4 regions of the Bacillus pacificus genome follow, and region 2 is predicted to be linked to each of the others. Evidence: riboswitches for the same ligand, from Rfam matches in the RefSeq annotation. Region 2 holds a riboswitch; each other region holds the start of a gene.

Region 1 (7,975 bases), 2.0 Mb from region 2:
TCGAAATATAAAAATTAGAATTATAACTTCGTTTTTAACACGAACTGTATCCACGATGATTTTTCCATTTATGGCGATTTATTTTTCAATAAAGTTAGGTAGTGCGATTGCTGGTGCGTTACTACTTATTAATGTCATAGCTTCATTAGTAATTGGTCTATACGGTGGATATGTTGGAGACCGGCTTGGGCGTAAAAAGGTTATGATTATCGGTCAAAGTATACAAGTCATTTCCATTGCTTGTATGGGAGTTGCGAATTCGGATTATGTAGATTCACCGTGGTTAACATTTATCTTTATGCTAGTGAATAGCCTAGGATCTGGACTTATGAATCCTGCGACAGAGGCGATGTTAATTGATGTGAGTACACCGGAAAATCGAAAAGTGATGTACAGCATTAACTACTGGGCGATTAATTTATCCATTGCAATTGGAGCGATATTTGGAGGACTACTATTTGAAAACTATAGATTACAATTGTTTATCGTATTAACAGTAGTTGCAATTATTACTTTATATGTGATGGCTGTATATATGGAAGAGGTGTATGTAGCGAGAAAAACAGTAGAGAAGAAAAATATATTAAAAGATATGGCAGATAGTTATAAAGTTGTAATGAAAGATAGAGCGTTTTTAATTTTTTGTGCAGCGAGTATATGTACATTATCATTAGAGTTTCAAATTAATAATTATTTAGGAGTACGTTTGCAGAAGGAATTTGAAACGGTACACTTTTTATTCGGGAATGGTGTTACGTTTGATTTAACAGGTATTCGCATGCTGAGCTGGATTTCAGCAGAGAATACAATTTTAGTAGTGTTATGTTCAGCTCTGCTTATTAAAATGCTAAAAAGCTTCAACGATTTGAAAATCTTATATGTAGGTTTGTTCATTTATACAATTGGATTTACAATACTCGGAACGAGCAATAGCTTATGGATTTTATTATTTGCAGGACTTTTCCAAACAGTAGGTGAGATGATGTATGTGCCAGTACGTCAATCTATTATGGCAGATATGGTGCCAAATGAGGCGAGAGGTTCATATATGGCGATTAACGGAATGGTCTTTCAAGTGGCAAAAATGAACGGGGCATTAGGTGTTATGCTAGGTTCATTTCTTGCATCTTGGGGGATGAGTGCTCTGTACTTTATCGTTGGTATGAGCAGTATTTTATTATTTATGAAAGCGATAGGGAAAGAGAAGTATGAGGGCGAGGTTTCTCAGATTGGATAAAACGATATGAAAAGCGATGCTAGAAATCGCTTTTCATATGGCTTTTAAAATGGATCAACTTCAGCTAAATCAGGATTGCTATTTGGATTTGTTAATAAGACTTTCAGCTCACCTACTTCAGAGAGCGCAACGAGGATATAACCACTAATAAGGACGACGAGTCCGATGACCCTTAATGTTTGCAGTGTAATGTCACGGCTACTGTTTTCGGAATTGTCTTGGGGCGTTGAAGGTGGATTGTTATTCATGATTAAGGCTCCCATCTTTTTTTATTTATATATGTGTAAAATTATTATTTAACTTATGGATAGGAATCGTATAGTCATTTTCACTATATGAGAAATGCCTATGAAAAGTGATTAGAAATTTGGGGACGAAGAAGGGGGGAATCCGTAGGCCATTAAAAATGACATTCCTTTTTATTTTTCATACAAATAAAAAGGTTAACCAAAGTAGCTAAACAGCTATTTTGGCTAACCTATAATAACTATCCTAGTATACGCAATGATTCTTCAATAAACGCTGGGATATCTTCAGGTTGTCTACTTGTTACTAGCTGATTTTGGCATACGACAACCTCTTTGTCATGAAAATTTCCGCCGGCATTTTTCAAGTCGACCTCAATGGATTTATATCCAGTCACATCGCGTCCTTCAAGTGTTTGTGCAGTGATGAGTAATTGAGGTCCGTGACAAATAGCAAAAACAGGTTTTTTCGTATCCATAAATGCTTTGCTAAAGCGAACAAACCGTTCATCTGCACGAAGTATATCTGGGGAAAATCCGCCTGGTATGAAGAGGGCATCAAAGTTCTCTGGAGAAACATCATCGATACCTTTATCAATTACGACTTCAGTTTTTCCTTGTTTACCGTGTACCGTTTTCCCTTTTTCAGTTTCAATAGTTGTTAATTCATATCCCTTTTGTTTAAAAGCTTCTGCTGGCTCTGTGTATTCTGTGTCCTCGAAATAATCTGTTATTAAAGTAGCAATTTTTTTACTCATTCTCATCCGCTCCTTACATTATATTGTCGGTTCCAGAATCGTCTTTGAGCAATTTGTCGTATTGTCTATTTCCTTTTAAATTTCTAATCCCCCCAGTTCGTTTCCCTTGTTAATTTAGTACATACCCTTTTTATTAGGACGTAAACATGTATTATCATTTTTTTATGTAAAAATCATAAAAATATCGATTGTATCGGTGATTCTTGTTTGAGAAGGAAAAATAAAAAGCTAAGGAGAGAATTTATTCTCTCCTTAGCTTTTAAGATAATTCTTTTCGTTAAAACGAGGAAACGCGTTGCTTCGTTTTTGGTACAATAATAAATTTGATCCAAAGTAACCCGATAATCATAATGATAAGGCTATGTAAAAATTGACCTGTAGCAATGAGTATAACAATTGAAAATACAATGAGTTGAATGCTTAGCAATATAAAGATTAAGTGAAGAAATTGATTCATTCGTTTCTCAGTATGAATTGGATATAATGCTGCAATAATATTTCCCGAAAAATATTTCCATAGGGAACGGAGCTGCATAGAGATCATATATAGAACGATATATGCGATAGCGCCTTTTACGTATATGTTTGGTATAAAATATAAGGCGAAGGCACCGATCAATCCTAAACGAATATATATACCGAAATAATCATTCCCGCGTAAAAAAGCTAGTGTATGTAAATAGAAGAAAGTTGCTCGTTTTTTATGTAATAAAGGTTCAATCCAAGTTGTAAGCCATTTTCTTTTATTTACTTGCTTATTTAGTTGCGGAACATCGGTGAAGATGCTAGCAAATTGATAAAAACGAACGTTCATTTTTTCTTCTTGTTCAATTATGTAATCCCACGGTATTCGTTTTGTAGGCTGCTTTTTCGTATATAGAAGCAGGAAAGCAAGTAGTAAGAGTAATCCGCCTAATATGAGAACATTTGCTGAGTAAAACAGCATGTAAATGATGAGTGCGTTACAAGTAATACGAATAATGAACCATATGCCGTTTTCATGACTATCACGCCACATCCAATGTATGTACATGTTCCAAGCTTTCGTAATCATTAAAACGATAAAGATTGTACATAAGAAAGGTACAGTTACTTGTAATGATTGCAGTGCAAGTGGAACGAGAATAAGGAATGTAAATAATAATGGGAAAAGCTGAATGATGTAATTATATAGAAGAGATTTTTTGAAATAAGATGTTAATTTCTCTTCTAGTGCTAGTAAATAGACAGCATCAGGTTTTTGAATAAATGTACGGATCGGGCATCTCGTTATAATGAATGTAAGTACAATCGTGATGAGTAGTAAAGATATTCCTTTAGAAGGAGATGCTTTTAGAAACTGAGCATAGTAGTATGCACCAACGCATGAAATAAAGATAAAGCTATATAGTAAACCGTTAATCATACGTGCAAAGTATGTAATGATATTTTGCATATGTTGTTGGAAGCGGCTGCTCCATAGTGATTCAATTGACATGTTTTTCACCTCTTTGTTCTATTATATATGTTTTACAAAAGAAAAAACGAGCAAATTGCGTTATGCAACTTGCCCGTTTTTCTTTTCGTTATTTTTTTTCTGATCACGATTCATTAATGGATAGAAGGCAAAACCGATTACGAATAAACCAATTCCGAGAAGGAATGTTTTTATATCGGCTGCACCGGTTTTAATAACCCATAGTGCGTAGCAAAGTGCAATCACTGCGACTATGCCATCTGTAATTCTTGCCCGCGTTTCATTTTTATACGTTTCACCAGTTGCGACTAGTTTTAACTGGAAGATTGGTGAAACGAGATATGGAATGAGGTAGGCCAGTGTTGATACGGTAATAACGAATGTATAAGCTTCCGCAATTGTTCCTGATAATGTTGAGAATAAGAACACTTGCGACATAATGTTTGTTAATCGTAATGAATAAATTGGACTTCCTTTTTTGTTTGTTTTTGTGAAGAAGGAAGGGAAGAAACCTTCTTTTGCTGCTTGATACGGTACTTCTGAGCTTAATAAAATCCAGCCTAAGATGGAACCGAATAGGGAAGTAAGAGCAAGTAATGCCATCAGTTTCCCTCCGCCATGACCCATTGCAGCGTTTAGTGCGTCTGCTAAAGGACGTTCAGAAGTTTGTAATTTATCAATGTGAAGTACACCCATTGTTAAAATTGTAATTCCTAAGTAAATCGCAACTGTAATAAGTAATCCCGCAACTGTTGCGCGTTTTACCGTTTTTGGAGAAACGGCACGGTTTGATAAAAGAACCGCTGATTCAATTCCGATAAATGCCCAAAGCGTCGTAAGAGCAGCTAAGTTTACTTGTGAAAGAAGGCCATGTGATACACCTGATTTATCGATCATCGGTGTGTACCATTGTCCAAACTTAGAAGCTTCGAATGCAAATAACGTAACGACGATGAATAATAGGAATCCAGTTACTTTCGTTGTTGTTGCTAAGAAGTTTAGCTTTCCAGCTCCGCTTACACCGTTTGTTAATATAATATGAGTTCCCCAAAGTAAGATGGAACAAATCGTAAATGTAATTAGTTTTCCGACTTCTACATTAAAAGAACCGATTGAAAATAGTAGTCGTGTATCTTTCATAATCGGGAAGAAGAGAGATAAATATCCCGCAAATGATGTAATGATGGCAACGTTACTTGCCCAGTTTGCAACCCAATATCCCCATACCATACTGAAACCAGCCATTTTTTTCTTTTTTGGTGTTGAGAATAAAGCATATGCATGACTTTGTGGTCCTGTCGTTAAATCAGGACGACGAATTGCTAAATTACCGAAAACAAGAGCTAGCATTAAAACACCAAACCCTGTTGTTAACCAAGCTAAAGTGACACCGAGAGGGCTTGCTGTTTGTGCCAACGTACTTGGCACCATGAAAATACCAGCGCCAACCATGTTACCGACAACGAAAGCTGTTAGTACCCAAAAGCCCCATTTTTTTTGTTGCATAGAAAATACCTCCAAAGTTAGTATAACCAAGTCAAGCGAGGAGATATGTATGTCTTCCTGAGTCAGGAAGAGAAGTCCCAAACAAAACAAAAAAAGCACGTAATTTGCCGTTACATGCTTTCTATCTTATAAGAAACCCACGACATACCTCTCGATAGCTCTCCACAAACGAAACGTTTGTGACAGTTCTGCACTTATTAAATAGCAGACCCAGCAAGCGTGCATGGTGGACACGGGCTTACTTCGGCAATCATTCCTTTCTCATTCGTTCATCAATGCCACTACATCTCCTGAAATGATACTCTTAATGACTGCAACCTCTACCTCACCGAGATACGAATGAGGATTTAAATATTAATTTAACGTATTTAAGAGTAACAAATGAATTTTTATACGTCAATGGATATAGTAATAATCAGATTATAGAGAAGAGTTTGTTATTAAAAGTAAGAGGGATTATTATGCGATATTGAATTTTCATAATATAATAAATGTTATTGGCGCTAGATGATTGAAAAGGGGATGAAGTATATGTCTGTATGTCATAAACATTCAGTAATAGGTGTGTTAGATTCGGGAGTTGGGGGATTAACAGTTGCGAGCGAAATTATAAGACAATTGCCTAAAGAGAGCATTTATTATATTGGTGATAATGAGCGTTGTCCGTATGGGCCAAGAAGTGTAGAAGAGGTACAATCTTTCGTATTTGAAATGGTTGAGTTCCTCAAACAGTTTCCGTTAAAAGCTCTAGTTGTAGCATGTAATACTGCTGCAGCTGCTGCATTGACTGCGCTACAAGAAGCACTTTCTATTCCAGTTATTGGCGTTATACATCCAGGAGCAAGAGCGGCAATTAAAGTGACGAAGAAAGGGAAAATCGGGGTAATTGGAACTGTAGGTACGATAAAATCTAATATGTACGAAAAAGCATTGCATGAGCTTGATACATATTTGAAAGTGCATAGTCATGCGTGCCCGACTTTAGCTACAGTTGTAGAAAATCAATTAGAAGATACAGCATATGTAACCGAGCAAGTGAAACAAGCTTTACTGCCATTAACGAAAGAAGATATAGATACGCTAATTCTCGGATGTACGCATTATCCACTTTTAGAGTCCTATATTAAAAAGGAACTAGGAGAGAATGTAACGATTATTAGTTCTGCAGAAGAAACAGCAATAGAGTTAAGCACAATTTTGCAGCACAAAGGAATTCTGTCTGACAATTTGAATCCGGAGCATCGATTTTTTACAACAGGCTCTGTTTCATCATTTGAACATATTGCGGAGAGATGGCTAGGATATCAAATTTCTGTAAAATGTGTGAATTTACCTATGGAAAAACAACTCGTGAACTAAACTGTATAAAAAGAAGCTGATCTAATTTAAGATCAGCTTCTACATATAAGATTAAACTAAGTTTAATACAGTTACTTTTTCACGTGTCATAGACTCAAGGCTCTTACGAATACCTTGTGCGCCCATACCTGAACCTTTTACACCGATGAATGGGAAGTGGTCAGGGCCGCGCTCTGTGCGTCCGTTAATTTGAACAGAACCAGTTTCGATTTTGTTAGCAATTGCAAATGCTTTGTTAATGTCTTTAGTGAAGACACTTGCTTGCAGACCGAACTCTGATTTGTTAGCAATTTCAATTGCTTGTTCATCTGAAGAAACACGGATGATTGGAAGGATTGGGCCGAATGGCTCTTCCCAAGCAACTTTCATGTCTTCTGTTACGTGGTCGATTAATGTTGGGTAAATTAAGTTACGCTCACGTTTGTTACCGATAACGATCGTTGCACCCTTTTCTACAGCGTCGTCAACTAAACCTTGAACGAAGTCAGCAGACTTATCGTCGATTAATGGAACGATTGTGCTGTCTTGTTCTGGAGATCCAACTGATAGTTTAGCTACTTGCTCTTGTAATAAGCTAACAAGCTCGTCCGCTACGTTTTCGTGTACAAGTACACGCTTAATAGCTGTACAACGTTGACCAGAGTAAGAGAATGCACCGCTTACGATATGGTTTGCAGCATCTTGTAAGTCAGCATCTTCACGAACGATACCAGGGTCTTTACCACCAAGTTCTAATACAAGTGGAATCATTGCAGCTTTTTTCGCTAAATGTTTACCTGTGTTTGTACCACCTGTGAACGATACCATATTGATGCCTTCGTGTTCTACTAAGTAGTCACCAATTACAGAACCGCGTCCTGTCGCTACGTTCACAAGACCTTTTGGAAGACCAGCTTTATGAAGTGCTTCCACCATTTTAATACCACTAATTGCACCTTGAGTTGCCGGTTTGAAAATAACAGCGTTACCCATAATTAATGCTGGCGCGAGTTTTGCAGCAGATAAGTTTACTGGGTAGTTAAACGGCGCGATTGCTAATACAACACCAAGTGGTGCGCGTTGGATAATCGCAAGTTTAGATTTTGTACCGCCCGGGAAGCTATCGCCCATCATGCTTTCTCCGTGCATATGTAAAGCTTCTTCGATTGTGTAACGAATGAAGTCAGCTGTACGAACAACTTCTTTCTTCGCATCTTTATATCCTTTACCGACTTCTTTCATAATGATATCGGCAATTTCATCTTGCATATTTACGAGCTCATCAGCCCATTTATATAAATATTTTGCGCGATCTTGTAGAGAAGCTTCTGCCCATGATTTTTGAGCTTCTTTTGCAGATGCAATTGCTTCATCTACTTCTCCGCGAGTAATGGCTTGTACTTGTCCAATTACTTCGTGTAAGTATGGAGATGGA
Region 2 (7,975 bases):
AGCTTGCTACCTTTATGAACAGCACTACTTACAAAAAGAAGTCTATGTATTTGAACAAGGTTATTCTTTACACTCGCCTTCTGAAATATTAGTTAAATTAGCAACGGATAGCAAGAATAAAATAGAAAAGGTTTATGTTGGTGGCAAAGGCTATTACTGTGAAACGAAGTATTTAACTGTAGAAAATATTGAGTGAAAATAAAAAAGAGATGGTAGATCCATCTCTTTTTCATATGCTCCATGATTAACTGCGAATCGCCTTAATCAGAAAACGATGTTGCGTCACATCAAAATACCCTTTTTGTAAGATGACTTTATGTATACGATATATTTCCTCATAATACCTTTCGACAGTAAAATCAGGAATTTGCCACGGAATCGCTTTTAAATAATAGAGGATAGCGCCAACATCATAAAAGCGTTGGAAAGGGAATGCTTCTTTTGCTTCTAAGATAGTAAATCCATTTTCCTGTAGTTCATTACATGCCGCTTCAAGAGACCAACTTGCAAATTCGTTATTTAGCGGTGCGTTAAACTGCTCATTTAGTTCCGCGCAATCGAGACCACCGACTTGTTGTGTAAGAAATGTTCCATTAGGAGAAAGTATTCTATTTACCTCAGAAGCAGAATAGGATTCATGTTGATTCATAATGAAATCAAACTGCCCATCTTGAAATGGTAATGCAGTATCATCAATTACTGCCACAACTGTAACCCCTAAAGGCTCTAATTTCTTCCGAGCAATTGGCAAGTTTGGAGCATAACCCTCAGTCGCATAAATAGTTGGCGGGAATGGTTGTAACATAGATAAAAACTCTCCGCCACCAGTACCCATATCGAGCATTGATTTAGCACGCTGCATAAGCTGATAAGCAGTGCTACCATACGACCATGATAAAGGCTCGCTCTTCATTCGGCCCGTTTCTGAAATGAAAGAAAAATCCCAACCGCTAAAATGTGTATTAGCACTTTCTAATAAAGTTAAAAATAATGGATCACGTTTCATAATTGTATCCTCCTATTTTGTAAGTAAATGATATGGTGAGAAAAGAAAAAAGGAGGACCTCTTATGAAAGGGGAACGGTTTTACGTTTCGTGCTCGAATAGATTCATATACATTCGCTCCTTGTGAGAATGATAATTTATATATTCGGGATAAGTAAGTGAAAGTCCTTTGAATTTGTGAGGGAAGGTTATGCTTTTCAATAATTGGGCCATTAAATGAAATAGTGCAATACGTATTGATTACATGCATTTTAACGTTTTTGAATTTTCTTGAATTATCCTCTTGAACCTCTAGTTACTTTAGGTTTTATAATGAATTTATAATTTTAATAGGGGGATTTAGATGAAAAAGGATAAAAAGTTTTCTATAGGAGAATTCTCAGAAAAAACGGGAATACCAATTCCTACTTTGCATTATTATGATGGAATCGGGTTATTACAACCTGAAAAGAATCCTTCTTCAGGGCACCGCATTTATAAGTATCAAGATATTATAACCTTACAAAAAATTATAAGTTTAAAATTTCTAGGCTATAGTCTAGATAAAGTCGCTAATTTGTTACACGAATCAAGTTTTGGTGTTGATTTGAATGAAAGTTTGTCTCTCCATTTGCAAGTGTTAGAAAGAGAAAAAGAACAAATTGGGCAATCAATACAAGCAATTAAAAGAGTAATGAAGTTAGTCGAAGCGGAAGAAGAGGTAGATAGTAGGGTATTATTTAGTCTTATTTACGGTATGAATACAGAACATACACATAAAGAATGGATGGAACGTCATGAGTTAACGGATATCGTGGAAGAATTATCAAAGAAACGAGAAGAAGATAAAATTGCTTTGGATAAAACGTTTATTCAATTGTCTAAAAAGGTTAAACAATTATATGGTAAACCAGTCGAGGACTTGAAAGTACAAGAGATGGTAAAGGAATATATAGAAGAGTCTTTTTCATTTCTTAGTGAAGATTTGATACAAAAGTTAGCTAATACTAGTGTGGGAGAACTGGATATGCAAGAACTTGAAAATATGATACCTTCGCCTTTCGCAGAAGATGAACAAAAATGGCTTAATGAAGCGATGGAATATTATATGAAGCAAGTAGAAATGGAAGAGGGATAGATTTTATGAATGTTTAGCTTCATCGAAATAATGCTGTAGACCTTTCATTGAATAAGGGTAGAATTGCGTTTATTATTGGTTCATTCAAAAGAAAGAACCGCTTATACTTCATTTTTGAAGCATAAGCGGTTTTGTTTAAAATACTCAAAAACAAAAATCCTTTGGTAAAGTATCATTTTTTATTACCGTTCTCAACTCGTTTTTTTACCCCGGCGGTCAAATAAAAACAATCTTTATTTTTTAATCGACAACCCATAAACTAACGTCTCACTCGGAGTCGTAATACTAAAACCTGTTGTTTTATAATCAAGCTTCACCGTATCACCAGTGTAGTCTTTCGTGAATGAATCCATTTGTACAATAAAGTCAGCATCTTCATATACAACATCATCTGCAACATATGTATCCCAAATTAAATCGACATCAACGAATATACTACAAGAGTTTGTCATTGTCCCTCTAATGCGAATGATCTTTTTGTCTTCCCGTTCTAATCTATGTATAGCTGCTTTTGCTTCATCAGTAATGCGAATGTTCATGATATCCCAACCTTTATTTATATTTCCTTTATTATTGCAAAAACAGAAGAAATAGGGAAGTAAATAAAAAACGAGCAAACAAATTTGTTTGCTCGTTTCACTTTATCCGACTTTAATGGGCAGTAAGACCCCCACCTCAAAATGCAGCGAAAGAAAAGAAATTAGGTGGGGGATCAACTGCCCATAAAAGTCCGATTGGTTCAACTAATAATCCGTGGGGGATGAAGAAAACCCCCACGGATTAAAGTTTCACTTTATTTCAGTTCACATTTATCAAGCGGAATCACTTTCGTTTTTTTCGTAAATTTATATCCTAACCATAGTACTAAGAAGAGTGGTAAACCGATGTAAGAAACGAGTACGCCGTTCCAATCGATTGATTCGCCCATAAATGCGCCGTAGTTTTGTCCTAAAATTACGATAATACAAAGCGTAAATGCGAAGAGTGGACCGAATGGGAACCATTTTGCTCTATAAGGTAAGTCTTTTAAATCTTTTCCTTGTGCGATATATGCTTTACGGAAACGGTAATGACTAATTGCAATGCCGACCCATGCGATAAAGCCAGACATTCCAGATGCGTTTAATAACCAAATGTATACAACACCATCACCGAATAAAGAAGCAATGAAAGCGATACTACCGACAATTGTTGTTACGATTAATGCGTTAACAGGTACGCCGCGGCTATCTAATTTACTAAGAAACTTTGGTGCTTTCCCTTGGCGAGCTAAATCCCAAAGCATACGAGTTGATGCATACATACCAGAGTTACCAGCAGATAGTACTGCTGTTAAAATAACAGCATTCATAACAGAAGCAGCGAAGGCAACGCCCGCTTTTTCAAAAATAAGTGTAAATGGACTTACTGTTACATCACTTGCAGCAAGGCTTTCAGTTGTATAAGGAATTAATAAACCGATAACGAGAATCGCAAGGATATAGAATAAGAGAATACGCCAAAAGATCGAACGAATTGCTTTCGGAATATTGCGTTCTGGATCAGAAGTTTCACCAGCAGCTACACCTAATAATTCTGTTCCTTGGAATGAGAAACCAGCTGCCATAAATACACCAATAATTGCCATGATACCACCGTTAAATGGTGCATCTGCAACAGTGAAGTTTTTGAAGCCAACAGTTTCGCCGCCCATAATTCCGAAAATCATCATGAAACCGACAATTAAAAAGATAATAATAGTAACGACTTTAATAAGTGCGAACCAATATTCAGATTCACCAAATCCTTTAACAGATAAGTAGTTTAAAAGGAAAATAATAGCTAAACATAATCCGCTCCAAATAAGAGAAGGGGTATTTGGGAACCAAAATTTCATAATTAATGTTACAGCCGCTAGTTCAGCAGCGATAGTAATTGCCCAGTTATACCAATAGTTCCATCCAAGTGCAAAGCCAAGTGATGGATCAACAAATTTTGTTGCGTACGTGCTAAAAGATCCAGTAACAGGCATGTAAGCTGCTAGTTCAGCTAAGCTTGTCATTAAAAAGTAAACCATAATTCCAATTGCGGCGTATGCAATTAATGCGCCACCAGGCCCAGCTGAATGGATGACACCACCGCTGGCAAGAAATAGTCCGGTACCAATTGTACCGCCGAGAGAAATCATCGTAAGGTGCCTTGATTTTAGACCGCGTCTTAATTCACCTTTTCCTTTTGTAGTTTCTGTTTTAGAGGTAGCTTGATTCGTTGCGCTATTCATGTTCAACACTCCTTTTCTTGTAAGATAGGAAGGAGCGGGGAAGAAAAATACAAAAAACCGCCAAAGGAATTTGGCGGAACGTTTCACAAATAACCACCCCATCATACCCTTCCGTTAAGATAGCACCCCACGTTTACACGGTAATTTTGTAAACGTGACAGTTCTGTTCCTTTCGGAGACAGCCCCAGCTCATATTTCCAGAGAAGAAATATAAACTTCGGCAACTTTTCCTTTCAAACGGAGTCTAAGACATTCTCTGTGTCTCGTCCGTTTTACTATTAAAAGTCGCAACCTCTACCTCATCGGATTGATGAGGATTTATATATTGCTAAGATTTTTAATATATGGCAATTGTAATGAGTTTCTGAATATATTGCAAGATATTTTGTTAGGAAAAGTCAAAAAATATCGGTTATTGTATAGGAAACGCTTGCAAAACTCCACCCGAACCTACTATTATGTAACAATAAGCAAAGAAAAAATTGTTATACAAATGTTTCGCAAAAAATATTGAAAAACCCTTCAAAAATTAAAAGAAAATTCAGAAAATATAATTCGACATTTATAATAAAGTCATATTTTTTGTTATAATTAGAGTAACGTTTAAGTGAAAAGGGGAAATCAAAATGAAATTAGAAACAGAAAGGCTCTATATAGTGCCTTGTACAGAGGAGAGTATACACGTTGCTAACGAGCAAGGATATAATAGTGGTCCGCATATTGTAGGGCATGTAGAAAGTGTAAAACAGGATAAGGATTTATTACCTTGGGGCGCCTGGTATGTCATTCGAAAAGAAGATGACATCGTTCTAGGCGATATAGGGTTTAAAGGGAAACCAAATGAGGAACATACAGTAGAAGTTGGTTACGGTTTTATTGAGAAATATTGGAATAAAGGGTATGCGACAGAAGCTGTAAGAGAACTAATAAATTGGGCTTTTCAAACTGGAGAGGTAGAAATGATTATTGCGGAGACACTTCTGGAAAACGAAAGCTCCATTCGTGTATTAGAGAAATTACATATGAAGAGAATAGGTACTACAGAAACAATGATGAATTGGAAAATAGAAAAATAAAAAATACCGCTCGAAGTATATCGGGCGGTATTTTTATTGTTATGGAAGCATTTGTTTTTGATCATTCGGATATCCAGTTGTCGGTGTGTTAGAACGATTGGAATGATTGCGAACAGCAATGAAAATAGAAATAATAACGACAAGACCAATTGCCACGTAAGAAAGTGAAATAATAGTTGGATCCACTTTAAATGTAGTAAGTAGTGTACGAATGTTTGTAAAGATAATAAGGCCACCAACTAATACGCCAAGTAAATGAGAAGGAACGATGCGCACTAACCATGCAGCGATTGGAGCTGCGACAATACCGCCAAGCATTAACGAAAATACCCAAACCCAACTTACTTGTTCCCAGCCGAGTGAGATGAAGAAACCAATTGTTGCAGCGAGTGAGACAGGAAACTCACTCGTATCTACAGATCCGATAACTTTTCTAGCTTCATTTCCTCTTGCTAAAAGTACAGGTGTCGTAATCGGCCCCCAGCCACCACCACCAGTTGAATCAACGAATCCAGCAAATAAGCCAAGTGGAACAAGTTGTTTAGCCGACATACGTTTATTTGAAGTAATAACTTGTTTTTGAATAATGAATCGTAATAAAATATAAACCCCTAAAGTAAATAAAAATACAGAAATGTACGGTTTAATGACATCCCCAGGTAAATTGCTTAAAAAACATGCCCCCACAAATGCGCCAATTGCTCCTGGTAATGTAAGCCTCGAAACGGTATATTTATCAACATTTCCAAATTTGATGTGAGATGCACCAGAAGCTGCGGTTGTAACGACTTCAGCTAAATGAACAGAAGCGGAAGCGACAGCCGGTGCGATACCAAACATTAGTAAAAGTGAGGTAGACGTTACCCCGTACGCCATTCCAAGCGCTCCATCGATTAATTGAGCGAAAAATCCAATAATAGCAAATACAATTAATTTCTGCATAAATAATCCCCCTGTAATAGTAAATGAAAAAGGCACTTTTCCCGTATGAGAAAAGTGCCTTTGGTTTTTCCAATCAGCAATAATTAAATTTGTTTCATTATAATACATATTAATCGTATAAATCAACTAGGCTTTAAAGTTTTTTAAATTGAATGAAATAAAAATAAAATATACAATAAAAGGATGGAGAGAAAGGGGAGAAAGACATGTTACGATTTGATCATCTCGTTCACGCAGTACATTGTACACCGGAGGAAGCGGCAAAACAAATGCAGGAGCGTGGATTTCATACTGTACTAGGCGGAGAGCATACAAATTGGGGTACTTGGAATAGTTTATGTTATTTTGATTTATCATATATAGAATTTTTGGCAGTTCAGCATGAAGAAAAAGCGAAGAAAGCAGACAATCCATTAGTACAAGAAACGGTAGTGAAATTACAAGATGGAGAAGGAATGTTACAAATCGCAATTCGAACAGATGCAATTGAAGAACTAGCAGTTAAGTTTAATAAACATGGATTACATACGATAGGACCATTTGAAGGGAAACGAATGAGAAAAGATGGTCGCCTTTTAGAGTGGAAAATGTTATTTGTAAAGCAAGAAGAGAACGGACCGAAATTGCCTTTCTTTATACAGTGGAATGAAACGGATGAAGAAAGAAGAAACGATTTACGTAACATTGGCACAATCACGGAACATAAAAACAAAGTGCAACAAATTGAAACGATTCATTACGCAGTGAAAAATGTTCGAGAAACTGTGCGAAAATGGGAAGAAGTAATGGGACTAACTGCAAGCCAAATCGTTAAAAATGAAGAATGGAATGTGGAATGTCAAAGTGTATCGCTTGGCGACATTCAAGTGCAGTTTTGTGAACCAATTGGAGAAGGGCTAGTACTAGAACGATTGAATCATCATGGCGAATATCCATTTGCAGTAGAGTTTAAAGGGGAAAATAAACGAGGGCATGAAGTGTTAGGTAGTTTGTACATATATTGATAGAGGTGAACGTTGTGGAAGAAATGCTTAGAGAGATAGAGAGAAAACTAGAATGGCCTCGTATTGTAAAGTGTACAGCTATTTCAAAAGGTTTTTCACATGAAGAGAAATATAAAATAAAATTAGAAAACAGAGTAACATATTTTGTGAAAGTATGTGATGCTGTAAACTTTGAACGTAAACAAGAAGAATATACATATATGAAACAATTAGAGTCATTACATATTCCAACGCCTAAGTTAATTCACTTCATAAAACTTGAGGAATTAAATAAATGTGTTCAAGTATTTGAATGGGCCCAAGGTGTAAATGGTGAAGAGGGCTTAAGTAAGCTATCGGCGGAAGAACAGTATCATGCAGGAAGAAAAGCTGGAGAAGTATTAAAGCGAATTCACTCAATTGAAAGAGAAAGTGCAAGTGATAAATGGGAAACATCTAGATGGAATAAATACGAAAGATACATAGAGGCATTAGCAGATTACGAAGTGGATTTTCTAGATTTGAAGTCAGTATTAACTTTTGTAGAAAATCATAAAGACTTATTAAAAAACCGTCCAATGACATTTTTACA
Region 3 (7,975 bases), 1.1 Mb from region 2:
TCTCCTCTTTTCAAATAACTATAGAATTTATACGAAGCAACTAAAAACTCCTAATCTTCTATTTTTAATTATATAAGAAATCATTATATCATGGTAAAATTATCAAAAAATATAAAGGAGAATACATCATTATGCCAAATTCACATAACATCGAACACCGCATCTATACAATGTGTATGATGCAGCGCAATAATGAAGTTTTACTTATAAAACGCCCCGATCATCGAGGTTTTCCTGGTTACATCGCTCCCGGCGGAAAAGTAGATTTTCCAGAAAGTATCGTTCAAGCTGCTAAACGAGAAGTAAAAGAAGAAACTGGATTACTTGTTTCAACTTTAACCTTTAAGGGATTAGATGAATATGTAAATCCGAAAGAAAATGTTCGATATATGGTATTTAACTATTGGACAGATTCATTTAAAGGTGAACTCCTTTCGAATCCTCCTGAAGGCAAATTATTATGGGTACCAATCGATACAGCACTAAATCTTCCTATGCAAGATTGGTTTAAAGAAAGATTTCCATTATTTTTTGAAAAAGGTACGTTTGAAATTCAACGTGTTTGGGACAAAGACTTAGACAAACAAGTCGCTATGACAATTACCCATACGTAAAAAAAGCTTGGAATCTCTCCAAGCTTTTCTTACTTCTCCTCTATTTTCTTAATCTCATAATCAATTTCTAAAAACTTAACTCCAAATATCCACATTTTATGGTTAGCTTCTAACATTTGATTGGTGCCCTCTTTAATAATAAACGTCTCTGCTAACGGTAACCGTACTGTAAAGAAACGAGTATGTAAATAAATCCCCTCATCTCCCTTACCATTTCTTCTCAGCTTACTAGTAATAATTAAATTATTATTATCATTACGTAATTTTAAAATCCCCGTCATATTCGAATATGGTAGAGGTAATGCGATATTCATATATGTCTCATTCTTATACGTATGTTTTGAGTAAAGAGCTACAAAAATAGATGCTCCTGCTTCATTTTTTCTTAACCAAGCTCTTACATTCTCCCTTCCATCCTTCTCATCCATTACCCCTATGATAGAGCCGTGCATTGTTTCCCACTTGCCGCCCATTCCTAAATGTATTTGTCCTACACGCTTACTCATTTTCTCATAACAAAATGCTAACAGGCGGAACGAACGAGTCCATTTAATATGCGATTGTAACTCATACTCTGTTGTATTTTCATAAAACCGAATAATGCTTAAAGGTATCTTCGTCACGTCAAATGCCTCACTATGAAAATCATTCATTTTATCAACTAAACCGTTGTATTCCTTACTATCTATTACATTTCTGTTATGTAAAAACGCTTCACCAACTGTCGCCTTTCCTCTTAATCTGCTCATTGGTTTCCCGTAATATTTATAGTTCGGAACACTCTTTTCAATCATCCAGCCGACAAATGCCGGTAACGCTACTCCAATTCCATTCACAACACCGTGAATCCAAACCATTTGAGCAATTGTAATCGTCATTACATGTTTCAAATTCCCATACGAGTATATAAGTGAAAACATAATTGTTACCATAAGTGTACTAGACGATATGATCAGAAGAATCTTTGCGTTGATAGCATTAAATTTCGTACGCCAAATATAAATTCCATAACCATAAATAGCGCATAAATATAGGAACACTGCAAAAAATTCAAATACCCTTGAATACGTAATTCCTACTGCGACTGTCAGAGGTGAAATAACGATGACAAACATAATAACATCATATACTTTACTTCTCTTTTCTCTTTTTCTCCCAATTAAACCAGCCGATAACGGCAATAGAAACGCCGAATAATGAAAGTGTGCAGCTGTGAGTAAAACAATGTCAGAACTAAAGTGCATAATGGAAAGCTTTGCTACTGAGGCGAAAAACCAGAAGCCACCTAAAAACAAATAAATAAACCCACTATCGATTGCCGTTTCTTCTAACGGTTTCCATCCTCTTTCTAGTAATCTACTCACACCAAATAACGCGACAATTCCTGTATATACAAACCAAAATAGCGCAAAGAAATAGTGACTTGTTACGAAAGCTAACATTGCACTAATTGCTGCGATTGGATATAAAAACGATACAAATTCATAAAAGAATACATATGATCCATTTCTTGTTTTCTTATCAATGATGCTAAATGACATCGGTATAAATAACAACATAGATAATAAAATAATTGCTTCCACTGGGTTTATATTTGACCACTCACATATTAAAAAAATAATATAACAAACAAATCCAACTATTATATTTTTCATATTATTTATTTCCTCTCCACAAACGTTCCCTTATATGAAAATAATGAACCAATTAACGGATTGCGTACTTGAACATGAATTCGAAAGCATTGTTGTGTTTCATCATAACTTTCTACAATGTCGGCCTCACCGTATAAGAATCTAGGTAGTGGAACTTTTCTTCCAAACATGTAAAACCATTGTTTCTTTGAAGAAATATGCATTGCCCCTAACTCATCAATATGAAAATTCAATGTAGAGACGAGTAAATGTGGTTCACCAAAATAATCTACAATTTCATTTGCATCAAGTTTCATTACCGCATTAAAATACCTTTTCTTATTATGAAAATAAAAAGTACGATTCCACCGCACAAGTTCATGTCCATGTTCATCACGCTCAGCGGTATTATGTATTGTAAATGGCACTCCCTTACCTCTCTCAGAGAAAAACATTCGAAACTTCGATGCAATTTTTAATATGAATTTTACGAAAAAAGAACCACCGTAAATTTCATCCATCTTCCCTTCTCCAATAAAGCTATTTTCTTCTGTAATCTCATAACGTTTCTGTAATTTCGGATGAAGTTTTTTATAAGAATCCCCTAATAACCTTTCATACATATTAGCCATACATTACCCCTTTCTCTTCCTCTTGCAATTTTTTGCACTTGGCAAATTCGTACTATTTATATAACCGACAATCGATAATCCAATTAGAAGTAGATTTAACGTAATTGGATTAAACGGTTCTGTAAAGCTTACGATATTCGTAAATCCTGCTGCTATCGTTAAGGCTATTAACATAAAAATATGTACGACAAATACTTTTCGTTTTGGAAATGGTAACAGCCATAGGACACCAAAAATAATTTCTAGTAATCCAATTATTTTAAGTATAAAAACACTATGTTCAGTTGAACCAACCATCACCGATAGCATTTTTACTTCTTCTGAATGAGTAAACACTAGTTTCGGTACTATTCCTTGATACATCCATACGAAAGCAAATAAAAAACATACGAGCCAATACGTCACTGTTCTTCTAATGAGCAATCTAGGATGAAGTCCCTTTTCTAACCATAATTTTAAAACATCAAAACTCCAAGCAGTCGCCCAGCCTAATAACGGCCGAAACATATAGAAATCTATTACATTCCCTATACGACCAAACCTCGTATCATAATCATATTGTGTCTCAAAATGAATGTGTTCTTTACACGGTGTATACTTCCAATAACCACGCCCTATTTGAATAAGAGATAATGTATTATCCGTCCAAAACTTTAAAGAAGAAATTCTTTCACCCGTTTCTTTTCTTATTTCACCTATCGATTCCCCTTCCCCAGCTATTTCAAGTCCAAATCCGATTTTTGTTTTATATAGAAATTTCTGTGGTTCTCCTTCTTTTTTCTCTAAATATGAAATTTCAGTAAAGCGGGCATCCCATTCTGTATGTATATGTGGTTCTTGCGTATATTCCCATAATTTCTCCATCGTTGTGTTCATTTCTGCTGAAACATAAATAGGCTTTTTCCTCTTCATTCTTCCACCTCCAATGAACTATAATTTTAATGTACATGTAATACATTTATTTTGCTACATTTTTCACAAACTCCCTTGTAAAAAATAGAATTTTTAAAATATATATAAAACACTTGATTCCTCAAAAAATTTAAATTATTATAAAACAAATGTTACCAACAACTTCATAAATCAAACACTCTCGCCTAAAACGTGAGATAGAGGTTGCGATACTTATGAGTATTCTAATGGAGACACAGAGAGGTCTATGAAATTAGATGAAAGGAAGTATTGCCGAAATCGATATATTTCTCTGTATGTATCGATTGGGGCTGTTTTCGAATAGAAACAGAACTGTCATATGTACAGACGCGTATGTATGAAGAGCTATCTACAAAAAAGAGATATCATTTTCATGGTATTCCTTTTTTGGCGGTTTTTTTATTAGCTCCGTTTTCTGTTTCCCTTTTCCTGTAACAGCACCATCCTCACTTATTTGAGATGGTGTTTTTTGTTTTTCTCTGGTAACTACAGGAATATTGGGATTTATATATGTCCTAATCTATTCTTAAAAATGGATGAAAGAAGGAATTCGTAATGGAAACGATTGTACAAAAATTTGGTGGCACTTCTGTCGGAAGTGTTGAGCGTATTCAACATGTAGCAAATTTAATTATTGAAGAATATGAGCGAGGACATAGTATCGTCTCTGTCGTTTCAGCAATGGGAAAAAGTACTGATGAACTTGTAGCACTTGCTAACGCAATTACAGAAAATCCAAGTAAACGTGAAATGGATATGCTTCTATCGACAGGAGAGCAAGTAACTATTTCATTATTAACGATGGCACTGCAAGCAAAAGGGTATAACGCGATTTCATTAACAGGATGGCAAGCTGGTATTACGACAGAATCTGTACATAGTAGTGCACGGATTACTGAAATTAATACGGATCGAATTCAGTCTTATCTTACTAAAGGCACGATTGTTATTGTAGCTGGTTTCCAAGGAGTCAGTGAAGATCTTGAAATTACAACGCTTGGACGAGGTGGTTCTGATACAACTGCTGTCGCATTAGCTGCTGCACTAAACGCAAAAAAATGTGATATTTACACAGATGTGACTGGCGTATATACGACGGATCCACGAGTTGTAAAAGATGCTTATAAATTAGATGAAATTTCTTATGACGAAATGTTAGAACTTGCAAACCTCGGTGCTGGTGTATTACACCCGCGTGCTGTTGAGTTTGCTAAAAATCATAATGTCATTTTAGAAGTTCGCTCAAGTATGGAACAAGAAAACGGAACAATTGTAAAAGGAGAATGTAACATGGAACAACAATCAATCGTTAAAGGTATTGCATTTGAAGATAATATTACACGCATCACAGTGAAAGGATTAGAACAAGGTTCACTTTCAACTGTTTTCTCTACATTAGCAGCGGCACATATTAATGTAGATATCATCATTCAAAGTATTACTAATGAAGGAACTGTTCATCTCTCCTTCTCCATCCATTCTAATGATTTAAGAGAAACATTAGAAGTATTGGAACAAAATCAAGAGGCACTTCACTATGAAGCAGTAGAATATGAAAATCATTTAGCAAAAGTATCAATTGTAGGATCTGGTATGGTCTCTAATCCAGGTGTTGCTGCGAATATGTTCACTACTTTAAAAGAAGAAGATATTCATATTAAAATGGTAAGTACATCAGAAATTAAAGTGTCTGTCGTTATTGACCGCCTTCATTTAGTGACAGGTGTTGAGGCACTGCATCAATCATTTATGGCGAAAATTGTGCCTTTAGTACAAATGAGTTAATTTCCAGCGGTACTACTTAAAACAAATTATATGAATCTATTTCCTTCCTATTAAAAATAGAAAGCTGTTTGCATTATATAGAGTGACAAGAAATTTATGTGTCATTAAAAAAATACAATTAATTCTATACAACAATCGGATCATTTAATGCCGTACAGGATAGAAATATTTTTGCAAGGAAGTCTCGGTATTGTTTGTTAACAAGATACTATATGACATACTTAAAAACACCTTGTCACATTTCCCTAAACTGTGACAAGGTGTTTTTGTTTGAAAGGAATTTGTAACTTTTTAATAGTATAATGAAGATGATGATTAGATAATACACTTTTACATATAAGGAGATAAAGACAATGTCAAAAAATAAATTACTCAGAATGGACAATGTTAGCATCGTTGTAGAATCCCTTGATCATGCAATCTCTTTCTTCGAGGAGATTGGGTTAAAACTCGAAGGGCGCGCCACTGTAGAGGGGGAATGGGCTGGTCGCGTAACCGGACTCGGTTCGCAGTGCGTAGAGATTGCTATGATGGTGACTCCAGATGGCCATAGCCGAATTGAACTTTCGCGATTTCTTACCCCGCCCGCTATAGGAGATCACCGGACAGCTCCTGTCAATGCCCTCGGTTATTTGCGCGTCATGTTCACCGTTGAAGACATTGATGAAATGGTATCTAGGCTTACTACTAAGCATGGTGCTCAACTCGTTGGTGAAGTAGTTCAATACGAGAACTCTTACCGTCTCTGCTACATTCGTGGAACCGAAGGGATTTTAATCGGTTTAGCGGAAGAACTCGGTAACAAGTAAGTGATGTATTATAAAGGAAACTACTATATTTTTAACCACGTCCTCACTCCAGAACGTGGTTATGCTTGTTTGAGTTTTTAAAAATATATTTTCATTTTACACATAGATTTCAAGACTCTATCCAAACAGTTCTTTAACATATCACTAACATCCAAAAAATCATTATGAAATAATTTAATTATTCGCTTTACCTTTTCCAAGGAAATATAACTGACTCTTCTCATTTTATAACTTATCGCTCTTTCCTATGAAAAAACGATCTATATTCATTCAAAATAACTTTCTTCACATCCGAGTAAAATACCATCATGAATAATGCAACGCCTAATACAACCACCTGTATTTTTTCATATTCAACGAAAGCACTCATAATTAACAAACCAAATCCAATATAAAAACCAAATTCGTTCTCTTTCTCAAAATCCTCATCATCTTCATCAATATGTATTTTTTCTTTCATGTTTTGATTCCCTTTTATTAACGCATCGAGCGTAACATTATACATTTCGCTAAGCAAAATTAAATTATCAATATCAGGATAACTTTTATTATTTTCCCATCTATATATTGCTTGCCTTGTCACACCAATCTTTTTAGCAACATCTTCTTGTGAAAATCCCTTTGACTCTCGTAGTTTTTTTAACTGCTCTCCTAAGCTCATAACGTCCCCCTCTTTTAAAAAATTATGACATAATAGGAGATGAAAAAGAAAGAAACTATTAGTAAAATCCGCTGTAAACCACTCGTTTACACAATAAAAAAGAGAGACTAACTCTTTGAGTTATTCTCTCTCTTCTATTAAAACAGATGAATGTTTTCTTTCTTGCAAGCTTCACGTAAATCATCAGGCCATACAGAAGATTGAACTTCACCGATATGTGCTTTACGTAAGAAGTACATGCACATTCTTGATTGTCCGATACCACCGCCAATTGTTAATGGTAGTACGTCTTCTAAAATACCTTTATGGAAATCGTACTCACGTTTGAAGTCTTCACCTGTTTTCGTTAACTGCTCATCAAGTGATTTACTATCAACACGAATTCCCATTGATGATAATTCAAATGAAGATTGTAGTACTGGGTGCCAGAATAAGATGTCACCGTTTAATTTCCAATCATCATAATCAGCTGCGCGTCCATCATGCTTTTCACCTGAACGAAGTGCATCACCAATTCCGATAATGAAGACTGCACCGTGCTCTTTCGCAATTGCATGTTCACGATCTTTCGGTGTTAATTCTGGATATTTATCTTCTAGTTCTTGAGAAGTAACGAACACAATTTCTTCTGGTAAATACTTCCCAAGGAACGGATATTTTTCAAATAAGTGGTCTTCTAAATCTTTGAATATTCCATAAATTGTTAGTACTGTTTTTTGTAAGTAATCTACAGTACGCCATTCTTTTTGAACGATTTTTTCCCAATCCCATTGGTCAACGTAAATAGAATGTGTTGCATCAAGTTCTTCATCACGACGGATCGCGTTCATGTTTGTATATAAACCTTCACCAGCTTCATATCCATATTCATGCAGTGCAAATCGTTTCCACTTCGCTAGTGAGTGCA
Region 4 (7,975 bases), 1.5 Mb from region 2:
CAATAGAATACTTGTGCGTTTCTACAGTTAATTCCGCTTGCTCTGGTTCCTCATACGGTGAATCGATACCTGTAAAATCTTTAATATCACCTTTTCTTGCTTTTTTATAAAGTCCTTTCGGATCACGTTTCTCACACTCTTCCATTGGACATTTTACAAACACTTCTATAAATTCATCTGCAGCTAATAGATCTCTAACTTGGTTTCGGTCTACTCGAAACGGTGAAATAAACGCTGTAAGAACAACAGTCCCTTGATCTACAAATAGCTTCGCTACTTCGCCAATTCGTCTTATATTTTCCATACGATCACTTTCAGAGAAACCTAAGTCTTTATTTAAACCGTGACGTATATTATCTCCATCAAGTACATAGTTTCCAATATTCTTTTCAAATAGTTTACGAGCAACCGCGTTCGCTACTGTAGATTTACCCGAAGCTGATAAACCAGTAAACCAAATGACAAAACTATGATGCCCATTCTTCACTCTTCTCTCATCTTTTGAAACAGAAGCTGTATGCCAAGTAATATTCGTATCCATCTCATTCTCTCCCTATTCTGTTACTACTTCTTTTTTCAAACCTTTAATTAGTACCTCTACTACCTCTCTACGACTAAATGTACTTGGCGGAACCTCACCGTTTCTTAATAGTTCTCTTACTTTCGTACCAGATAAGATGACATGATCCTCTTTTCCATGCGGGCATGTTTTCGTTGAAGCCATCGCTTCACATTTCGTGCAGTAAAAACTATGCTCAAAAAATAACGGTGTAATCCCTAACTCTTCTACTGTAAAGTTTGTAAAAATTTCTTGTGCTTCATAAGTACCGTAATAATCTCCTACTCCTGCATGATCGCGTCCTACAATAAAGTGGGTACATCCAAAATTCTTTCTGACTAATGCATGGAATATCGCTTCCCTCGGTCCTGCGTAACGCATTGCTGCAGGAAATACACTTAAAAAGACACGATCTTTCGGATAGTAGTTTTGAAGTAATACTTCATAACTTTCCATTCTTACATCAGCAGGAATATCGTCCGACTTCGTTTCCCCAACGAGCGGATTTAAAAAGAGGCCATCTACAATTTCAAGAGCAGATTTTTGAATATATTCATGAGCACGATGTACCGGATTTCTCGTCTGGAATCCAACTACTGTTTTCCAACCACGTTTTTTAAATTCTTCTCTCGTTTCAATTGGATCTAAATGATAAGAAGGAAACGGATTATTTTCAAAACGTTTCGTCAGAACAATAGCTCCTCCGACGTAAACGTTCGGTCGTTCGTATAATTTTTTCACTCCTGGATGAGCCTCATCCGTCGTTTTATACACTAGTAACGCTTCTTTTTCCTTATCAGGCACAAAAATATCTTCTATTTGAATGACACCATATACATTTCCACCGTTAACAAGTTTTACTTCCTCTCCAACTTTTAGCGTCTCTGCTACCTCTTCTGTTACTGGTAATGTAATAGGTATACTCCAAACACTTCCATTATTTAAACGAAGCGTTTCTACAACCGAATCATAATCTTTCCTTCCTAAAAAACCAGTAAGCGGGCTATATCCCCCTGTCGCTAATAGTTCTAAATCACTTAATGCAATGTTGTCTAGCCCAATTTCTTTTTCAATTTGTGATACGTCGTATGTCTCGTCTATTCGATTTATTAATCCGTTTCTTGTACTCATTTTCTATACCCTCTCTTAGCTTTATTTTCAAATTCACCTTATTGATAATGAAGGCCACATTCAGTTTTTACTTTCCCGGCCCATCTACCATCTCTTGAATCGCCACCCTCTCCTACAGGTAACGTACACTTCTCACACCCAATACTTGGATATCCAATGTCATGTAATGGGTTATACGGCAAACTATGTTTGTATACATATCGCCATACCTCTTTCCACGTCCAATGAATGAGCGGACAAACTTTAATAGATCGAAAGCGATGATCTTGATTTATAAACTTTGTATGCTTACGGGTTTCTGATTGTTCCCTCCTCAGTCCCGATATCCACGCTTTTTCATTCGCTAATGATTCTTCTAAAGGCAAAATTTTTCTAATCTTACAACAGAGATTAGGATTGCTCTCCCATAGCTTGTCACCATGCAATCCGGCTTGTTCATCAAGTGTAAGTTTTGGCTGTTTTTCTATAATATTTAATGAAGGAAATCGTTCCCGCACTTTTTGAATTAATTCATATGTTTCTTGAAAATGTACGTTAGTATCTAAAAATACAACTTTAGCAGATGGATTTACTTGGTTAATAAGATGCAGCAGTACCATCCCTTCCACTCCGAAGCTACATGCGTATACAATTTCACTTTTATATTCTTTATAAGCCCAACTTAATACAGATAACGCGCCTTTCGTTTCATCTTCTTCTGAAAATGAAACATCATTTTCTTCCCACGTTTCATACGTCAACATGTTTTTTCCCCCTGTAAAAGCAAAAAGACGGTTTTAACCTAATGAAATAGGTTAAAACCGCCTCTAGTTTTTCTAGTCAGCGCTTTTTACTTTAAACGTACTTTTTCACTTTTCTCTAATTGAATGACTTTTCCATCTTGCACAACAATTGTAATTGAACCATATTTCATATCAGCAAGCATCGCTTCAATTTTCTCAGATACTTCCTCAAAATGTTCCCGTACGCTCACGCGAACAGCCCCCCTTTTTATTCATAAAAAAAATCTTTCCCATTTCGAAAAGACTGTTCGGTAATATATTTTACCTTATCTTTCAAAATGGATTCCATTTTGCTGGATTTAGCACCTTGCTTTCTATAAGCAGGTTGCCGAGCTTCGCCGGGCCAGTTCCCTCCGCTTCTCTTGATAAGCTTTGTATTTGTATTTTATCACAATTCTGATTTTTTTCAATCCTAGTTTTCCGATATATTTTAATTATTTTATTTTATAAAAAAGGAATTGCCCATCCGAACAACTCCTTTTTCCTCATTTAAACAAGTTCTTTAATACGTATGCGATCGTTCCCAATAATATTTTCATATGTTTCGCGCTCTACAACAATTTGTGATGTACCACCTTTCGCGAAGACGACAGCTGGTCTACGAATCCGATTATAATTATTCGCCATCGAGTACCCGTATGCCCCAGTACAAGAAATTGCTAGTAAATCCGCAGAAGCAACTTTCGGTAGATTAATATCCCAAATTAACATATCTCCACTCTCGCAGCATTTCCCTGCAATCGAAACAACTTCCTCGTTCTCATCATTCCCTCGATTCGCTAACATCGCTTCATAACGAGCGTTATATAAAGCAGGTCTTAAGTTATCAGTCATCCCACCATCCACTGATACATATTTCCGAATACCAGGAATGTCTTTCACAGATCCGACTGTATAAAGTGTCGTTCCAGCATCCCCTACAATGCTACGACCTGGCTCAACCCATATTTCTGGCAATGGATAATTACATACTGTAAATTGTTCTCTCACTGCACTTGTTACAGCTCGCACATACGTCTCAAGAGTTAATGGTGCATCGGACTCTGTGTAGCGTATTCCGAATCCTCCCCCTACATTTAGCACTTTTACTACATAGTTTGTTCGCTCTCTCACTGCTTCTAAAAATTGACGAAGAACTTCAATCGCTCGCACAAAGCCAGCCGTTTCAAATATTTGTGATCCGATATGTGAATGAATTCCTAACACGTTATAATTTGATTTTTGTAAAGCAAGCTCAATTGCTTGCATCGCTTGACCATTTGACACGCCAAACCCAAATTTTGAATCATCTTGACCTGTTGTAATATATTCATGTGTGTGCGCCTCTACTCCGGGCGTTACACGAATTAATATGTTCACAAATTTCCCATGTTGCACTGCTAAATCATGCAAAATTTCTAATTCTAAGAAGTTATCTACGACAAAACAACCAATATTCGCCTGAAGAGCCATCACAATTTCTTCATCTGTTTTATTATTACCATGAAAATGAATGCGCGATGCCGGAAATCCTGCTTGTAGTGCAGTATATAATTCTCCTCCAGAAACAACATCTAATGACATATTCTCTTCACGAGCTACTCGGCACATCTCCATGCACAAGAACGCCTTGCTTGCATATGCTACTTGATAAGAGAACCCACTTTCTTTAAAAGCACGATGAAACGCGCGGCACTTTCCTCGAATTGACTCTTCATCGTATACATAAAGTGGTGTTCCGTATTGTTTTGCTAGCTGCGTCGTGTCGCACCCTCCAATTTCTAAGTGTCCTTGCCCATTGATTCGGCTTGTGCCGTGTAAATACATTTGAATTCCTCCCTTATTTCCTCTAAAACTCATAACCCCAATCTTCTATTCATTGCAGCACGCTTTTAGATAGACAAAAAACGCGCGGAACAATGTTCACACGCGTTTCTTATTAGGAAAAATATATATTGAAAAAATAAACGAGTTGTTATCTCCTCAAAATAAGAAACCGCATCAACATCTCCAAATAGCTCTCCATAAAATAAATCTTATGACAGTACTACATTTATTCAATGCAGTCCCAATATATGAATAATATGGTTATTCTTATATTTCGGCAATAGTCCCTTTCAACCTATGATCACAGATTCCATTAAATCTCCCATAGCTTACTCTTTCCTATCGCGGCCTCTACCTTTGAGAGTAGATGAGGTAAGTCTATTTAATTTTCAAACATCTAATTGTTGCTATTAACAATACCAAAGGACCATTTTATTTGTCAAACAATTTTTTATATTGCTTTTTTACAGTTTAGTTTCGTATCGTTTGGTAAGCGCTTTACTGAAACCTTTGTCACTTCCCATTCGCCTTCTTCGTTATTAAATGTAATCGTTACCTTCTCAAATGGTGGCGCAATTTTCCCTGCAACACGTTCATACTTTGTCACTTCAATAACTGCTTGAAATAAATATGTACCGCTATACACTTTTTTTAAACTAATAATTTTCGGGCATTGATAAGGCTTCAAGCTCCCATATTGTTTTTCGATTGCTTTATTTATTTTCGGGAATAACACAGAATAAAGGGCATCTTCCATAAGAGGTGCATCATATTGAGCTACCGACACACTTGGTGAAGCAAAAAGTATAACACTACTGCATACTATAAAATATAATAATTTTCGCATTATAACCTCCGTATTGTTACACGATTCTTTCCGCGCACGATAATAATCATACATAGAAACTCCATTTTATTGTCTCCTACTGCCCTTTTTCTACTCAATTGTTATAAAAAAGTCCACAACTCTCTTTTATTTTCGTATAATGATACTCATAGTATAATAAACATAATAATAAAGGACTGTTCGTATATATAAAATGAGGCGCTAATCAAATAGGCCCACAAGAACCGTCATGCTTTTTAGGAGAGGAGTATATTATGCTACAACGTCTGTTTCCAAAACTGCGATTCGCACTCGTTGCAGTCGTTTTATTATGGATAAAAACATATATTGTGTACAAGCTAGCGTTTGATATTAAAATTGATAATTTCTTTGAAGAATTTATGCTTTTTATTAATCCACTAGCTGCGTTACTTTTATTTTTCGGTTTTGCTTTATTTGCATCTAAACACCGAAATCGCATTATAGTTGGAATTAGTTTTATACTATCATTCATTTTATTTGGAAATGCAATGTTTTATGGTTTTTATAACGATTTCGTTACGTTCCCAGTATTATTTCAAACAAATAATATGGCTGATTTAGGGACGAGTATAAAAGAACTCTTTACGTATAAAACATTACTGTTATTCGCAGATGCGATCATCTTAATGTTTCTTTCGCGTAAATTCCCATCATTTTGCGACAAAACGCCGCTTTCTCGCTCTGAAAAGAGAACTTTCTTTAGCGGTGTAACAGCTCTATTAGCACTACAAATTGTTGTTTCCATTATTTATAAACCACAAATGTTCTCACGCTCGTTTGACCGTCAAACTGTCGTGAAAAATTTAGGGTTATACACATATCATCTATTTGATATTACACTTCAATCTAAATCTTCAGCTGAACGTGTATTTGCGAGTGGGGACGGGTTCTCTGAAATTAAAAACTATACAGACTCAAAAGATAAGCAAGTTGATAAAAACTTATTTGGAGCTGCAAAAGGCAAAAATGTTATTTTAATTTCAATGGAATCTACACAAAGTTTTGTTATTAATAAAAAAATAAATGGAAAAGAAATTACTCCATTTTTAAATGAATTTATTAAAGATAGCTTTTATTTCGATAACTTCTATCATCAAACAGGACAAGGTAAAACTTCTGATGCTGAATTTATCGTTGAAAATTCACTTTATCCGTTAGACCGCGGTTCTGTATTCTTTACTCATGCAACAAATGAATATACAGCTACACCAGAACAATTAAAGAAATACGGATATTCTTCTGCTGTCTTCCATTCAAACGATAAAACGTTTTGGAATCGTGATGTAATGTATCCTGCACTTGGATATGATCGTTACTTTAATTTAAATGATTACGTAGGCACAGAACAAATGTCTGTCGGTTGGGGATTAAAAGATAAAGAGTTCTTTGAACAATCTATTCCAAAGCTAAAATCTTTACCACAGCCGTTCTATACAAAATTCATTACTTTAACAAACCATTTTCCATTTCTTCTAAATCCAGAAGATCAATATGTTGATGAGTTTAATTCAGAAAGTGGTGTTGTAAACCGTTACTTTCCAACTGTTCGTTACACGGATGAAGCTCTTAAACAATTTATTAAACAATTAAAAGAAGAAGGTCTGTATGATAATTCCGTTATTGTCATTTATGGAGATCATTACGGTATTTCTGAAAACCATAACGCAGCTATGGCTCAGTTCCTTGGGAAAGACGCTATTACACCGTTTGATTCTATGCAATTACAACGTGTCCCTCTCATCATTCACGTGCCTGGTCAAGAAGGTAAAGTCATTTCTAAAGTGTCTGGTCAAATTGATATTAAACCAACGCTACTTCATTTACTTGGTATTAAAACAAATCAATCAGTTGAATTTGGAACTGACCTATTTATTAAAGAAAAAGACCCTCTTATGGTAATGCGTGATGGTAGCTTCGTTTCGGAAGATTATGTGTATACAAAAAACATGTGCTATAAACGAAACACAGGTGAAGAAGCAGACATCTCATTATGTCAACCGAATATTGAAAAAGCAAAAACAGAATTGAAACTTTCCGACAAACTCATTTATGGAGATTTGTTACGTTTCGATCCTAACAATCGGTATAAAACTGGAACTATGACAACGAACTTTGAATAATACAAGAAGCAACTTTATAAAAGTTGCTTCTTTTTTCACTTATTTTTCCAATCATTCTTCTATGAAATCTTTCACAAATTGGGAATTTCTTTCGTATGAGGAAGAAATTTATGGTATGATAAAATAAGTAAACTTTCATACACTAATTAAGAATTTATTACAGAAAGCAAGGGATCAGATTTTGTATAGAGCAGCTATTCCAAACTTATTTACGCTCGGAAATTTATATAGTGGATTCTTGTCAATCGGCTATGCATCTTTAGGATATTATAAATCAGCTGCTATTTTAGTACTTATCGGGATGATGTTAGATAGTCTTGATGGGCGTGTTGCTCGTTTATTACGTGTTGATTCACAAATGGGAAAAGAGCTTGACTCGCTTGCGGATGTCGTAACATTTGGTGCAGCACCTGCTGTTCTCATGTATTACACATCTTTCTCTAATTATGGAATCATCGGACTATACATAGCGGGGCTATTCCCTCTTTTCGGAGCATATCGTTTAGCACGATTTAATGTAACACCATCTTCTACTTCAATGAAATACTTCACTGGGGTACCGATTACAGCAGCGGGAGGGCTTGTTGCTTTCTTAACATTATTTTCACATACCATTCCAAAAATCGTTCTTATTACAGTATTTGTAACGTTCGCATTTTTAATGGTGAGCCGCATTCGTATCCCAAGTTTAAAAGATGTACCAATTCCA

Evidence for each region. A riboswitch is a leader RNA that binds a small molecule or an ion and turns the genes downstream of it on or off. The one in region 2 is predicted to bind lysine.
Region 1: linked by a shared signal. The riboswitch ahead of LMD38_RS21750 (amino acid permease) and the one ahead of LMD38_RS11630 (amino acid permease) in region 2 are both predicted to bind lysine.
Region 3: linked by a shared signal. The riboswitch ahead of LMD38_RS17580 (aspartate kinase) and the one ahead of LMD38_RS11630 (amino acid permease) in region 2 are both predicted to bind lysine.
Region 4: linked by a shared signal. The riboswitch ahead of lysA (diaminopimelate decarboxylase) and the one ahead of LMD38_RS11630 (amino acid permease) in region 2 are both predicted to bind lysine.

What each region holds. Positions count from the first base shown of each region.
Region 1 covers NZ_CP086328.1:4,209,724-4,217,698, reverse strand. Annotated here, with positions in the region: gene LMD38_RS21770 (MDR family MFS transporter) at 1-1,237, shown strand, start outside; gene LMD38_RS21765 (hypothetical protein) at 1,282-1,485, opposite strand; gene LMD38_RS21760 (type 1 glutamine amidotransferase domain-containing protein) at 1,725-2,240, opposite strand; gene LMD38_RS21755 (ABC transporter permease) at 2,518-3,717, opposite strand; gene LMD38_RS21750 (amino acid permease) at 3,778-5,202, opposite strand; lysine riboswitch at 5,350-5,533, opposite strand; gene racE (glutamate racemase) at 5,734-6,561, shown strand; gene gapN (NADP-dependent glyceraldehyde-3-phosphate dehydrogenase) at 6,613-7,975, opposite strand, start outside.
Region 2 covers NZ_CP086328.1:2,232,272-2,240,246, forward strand. Annotated here, with positions in the region: gene LMD38_RS11610 (PhzF family phenazine biosynthesis protein) at 1-196, shown strand, start outside; gene LMD38_RS11615 (class I SAM-dependent methyltransferase) at 245-1,006, opposite strand; gene LMD38_RS11620 (MerR family transcriptional regulator) at 1,349-2,122, shown strand; gene LMD38_RS11625 (iron-sulfur cluster biosynthesis family protein) at 2,356-2,661, opposite strand; gene LMD38_RS11630 (amino acid permease) at 2,916-4,382, opposite strand; lysine riboswitch at 4,495-4,687, opposite strand; gene LMD38_RS11635 (GNAT family N-acetyltransferase) at 5,009-5,458, shown strand; gene LMD38_RS11640 (sulfite exporter TauE/SafE family protein) at 5,498-6,508, opposite strand; gene LMD38_RS11645 (VOC family protein) at 6,607-7,404, shown strand; gene LMD38_RS11650 (aminoglycoside phosphotransferase family protein) at 7,419-7,975, shown strand, end outside.
Region 3 covers NZ_CP086328.1:3,377,923-3,385,897, forward strand. Annotated here, with positions in the region: gene LMD38_RS17560 (8-oxo-dGTP diphosphatase) at 132-614, shown strand; gene LMD38_RS17565 (YndJ family protein) at 644-2,269, opposite strand; gene LMD38_RS17570 (DUF4166 domain-containing protein) at 2,275-2,880, opposite strand; gene LMD38_RS17575 (DoxX-like family protein) at 2,884-3,792, opposite strand; lysine riboswitch at 3,983-4,169, shown strand; gene LMD38_RS17580 (aspartate kinase) at 4,369-5,598, shown strand; gene LMD38_RS17585 (VOC family protein) at 5,952-6,407, shown strand; gene LMD38_RS17590 (helix-turn-helix domain-containing protein) at 6,640-7,068, opposite strand; gene asnA (aspartate--ammonia ligase) at 7,206-7,975, opposite strand, start outside.
Region 4 covers NZ_CP086328.1:3,709,945-3,717,919, forward strand. Annotated here, with positions in the region: gene cysC (adenylyl-sulfate kinase) at 1-541, opposite strand, end outside; gene sat (sulfate adenylyltransferase) at 554-1,690, opposite strand; gene cysH (phosphoadenylyl-sulfate reductase) at 1,729-2,433, opposite strand; gene LMD38_RS19245 (YezD family protein) at 2,520-2,663, opposite strand; SAM riboswitch class I at 2,736-2,844, opposite strand; gene lysA (diaminopimelate decarboxylase) at 2,962-4,278, opposite strand; lysine riboswitch at 4,459-4,640, opposite strand; gene LMD38_RS19255 (DUF3888 domain-containing protein) at 4,730-5,179, opposite strand; gene LMD38_RS19260 (LTA synthase family protein) at 5,380-7,266, shown strand; gene pssA (CDP-diacylglycerol--serine O-phosphatidyltransferase) at 7,448-7,975, shown strand, end outside.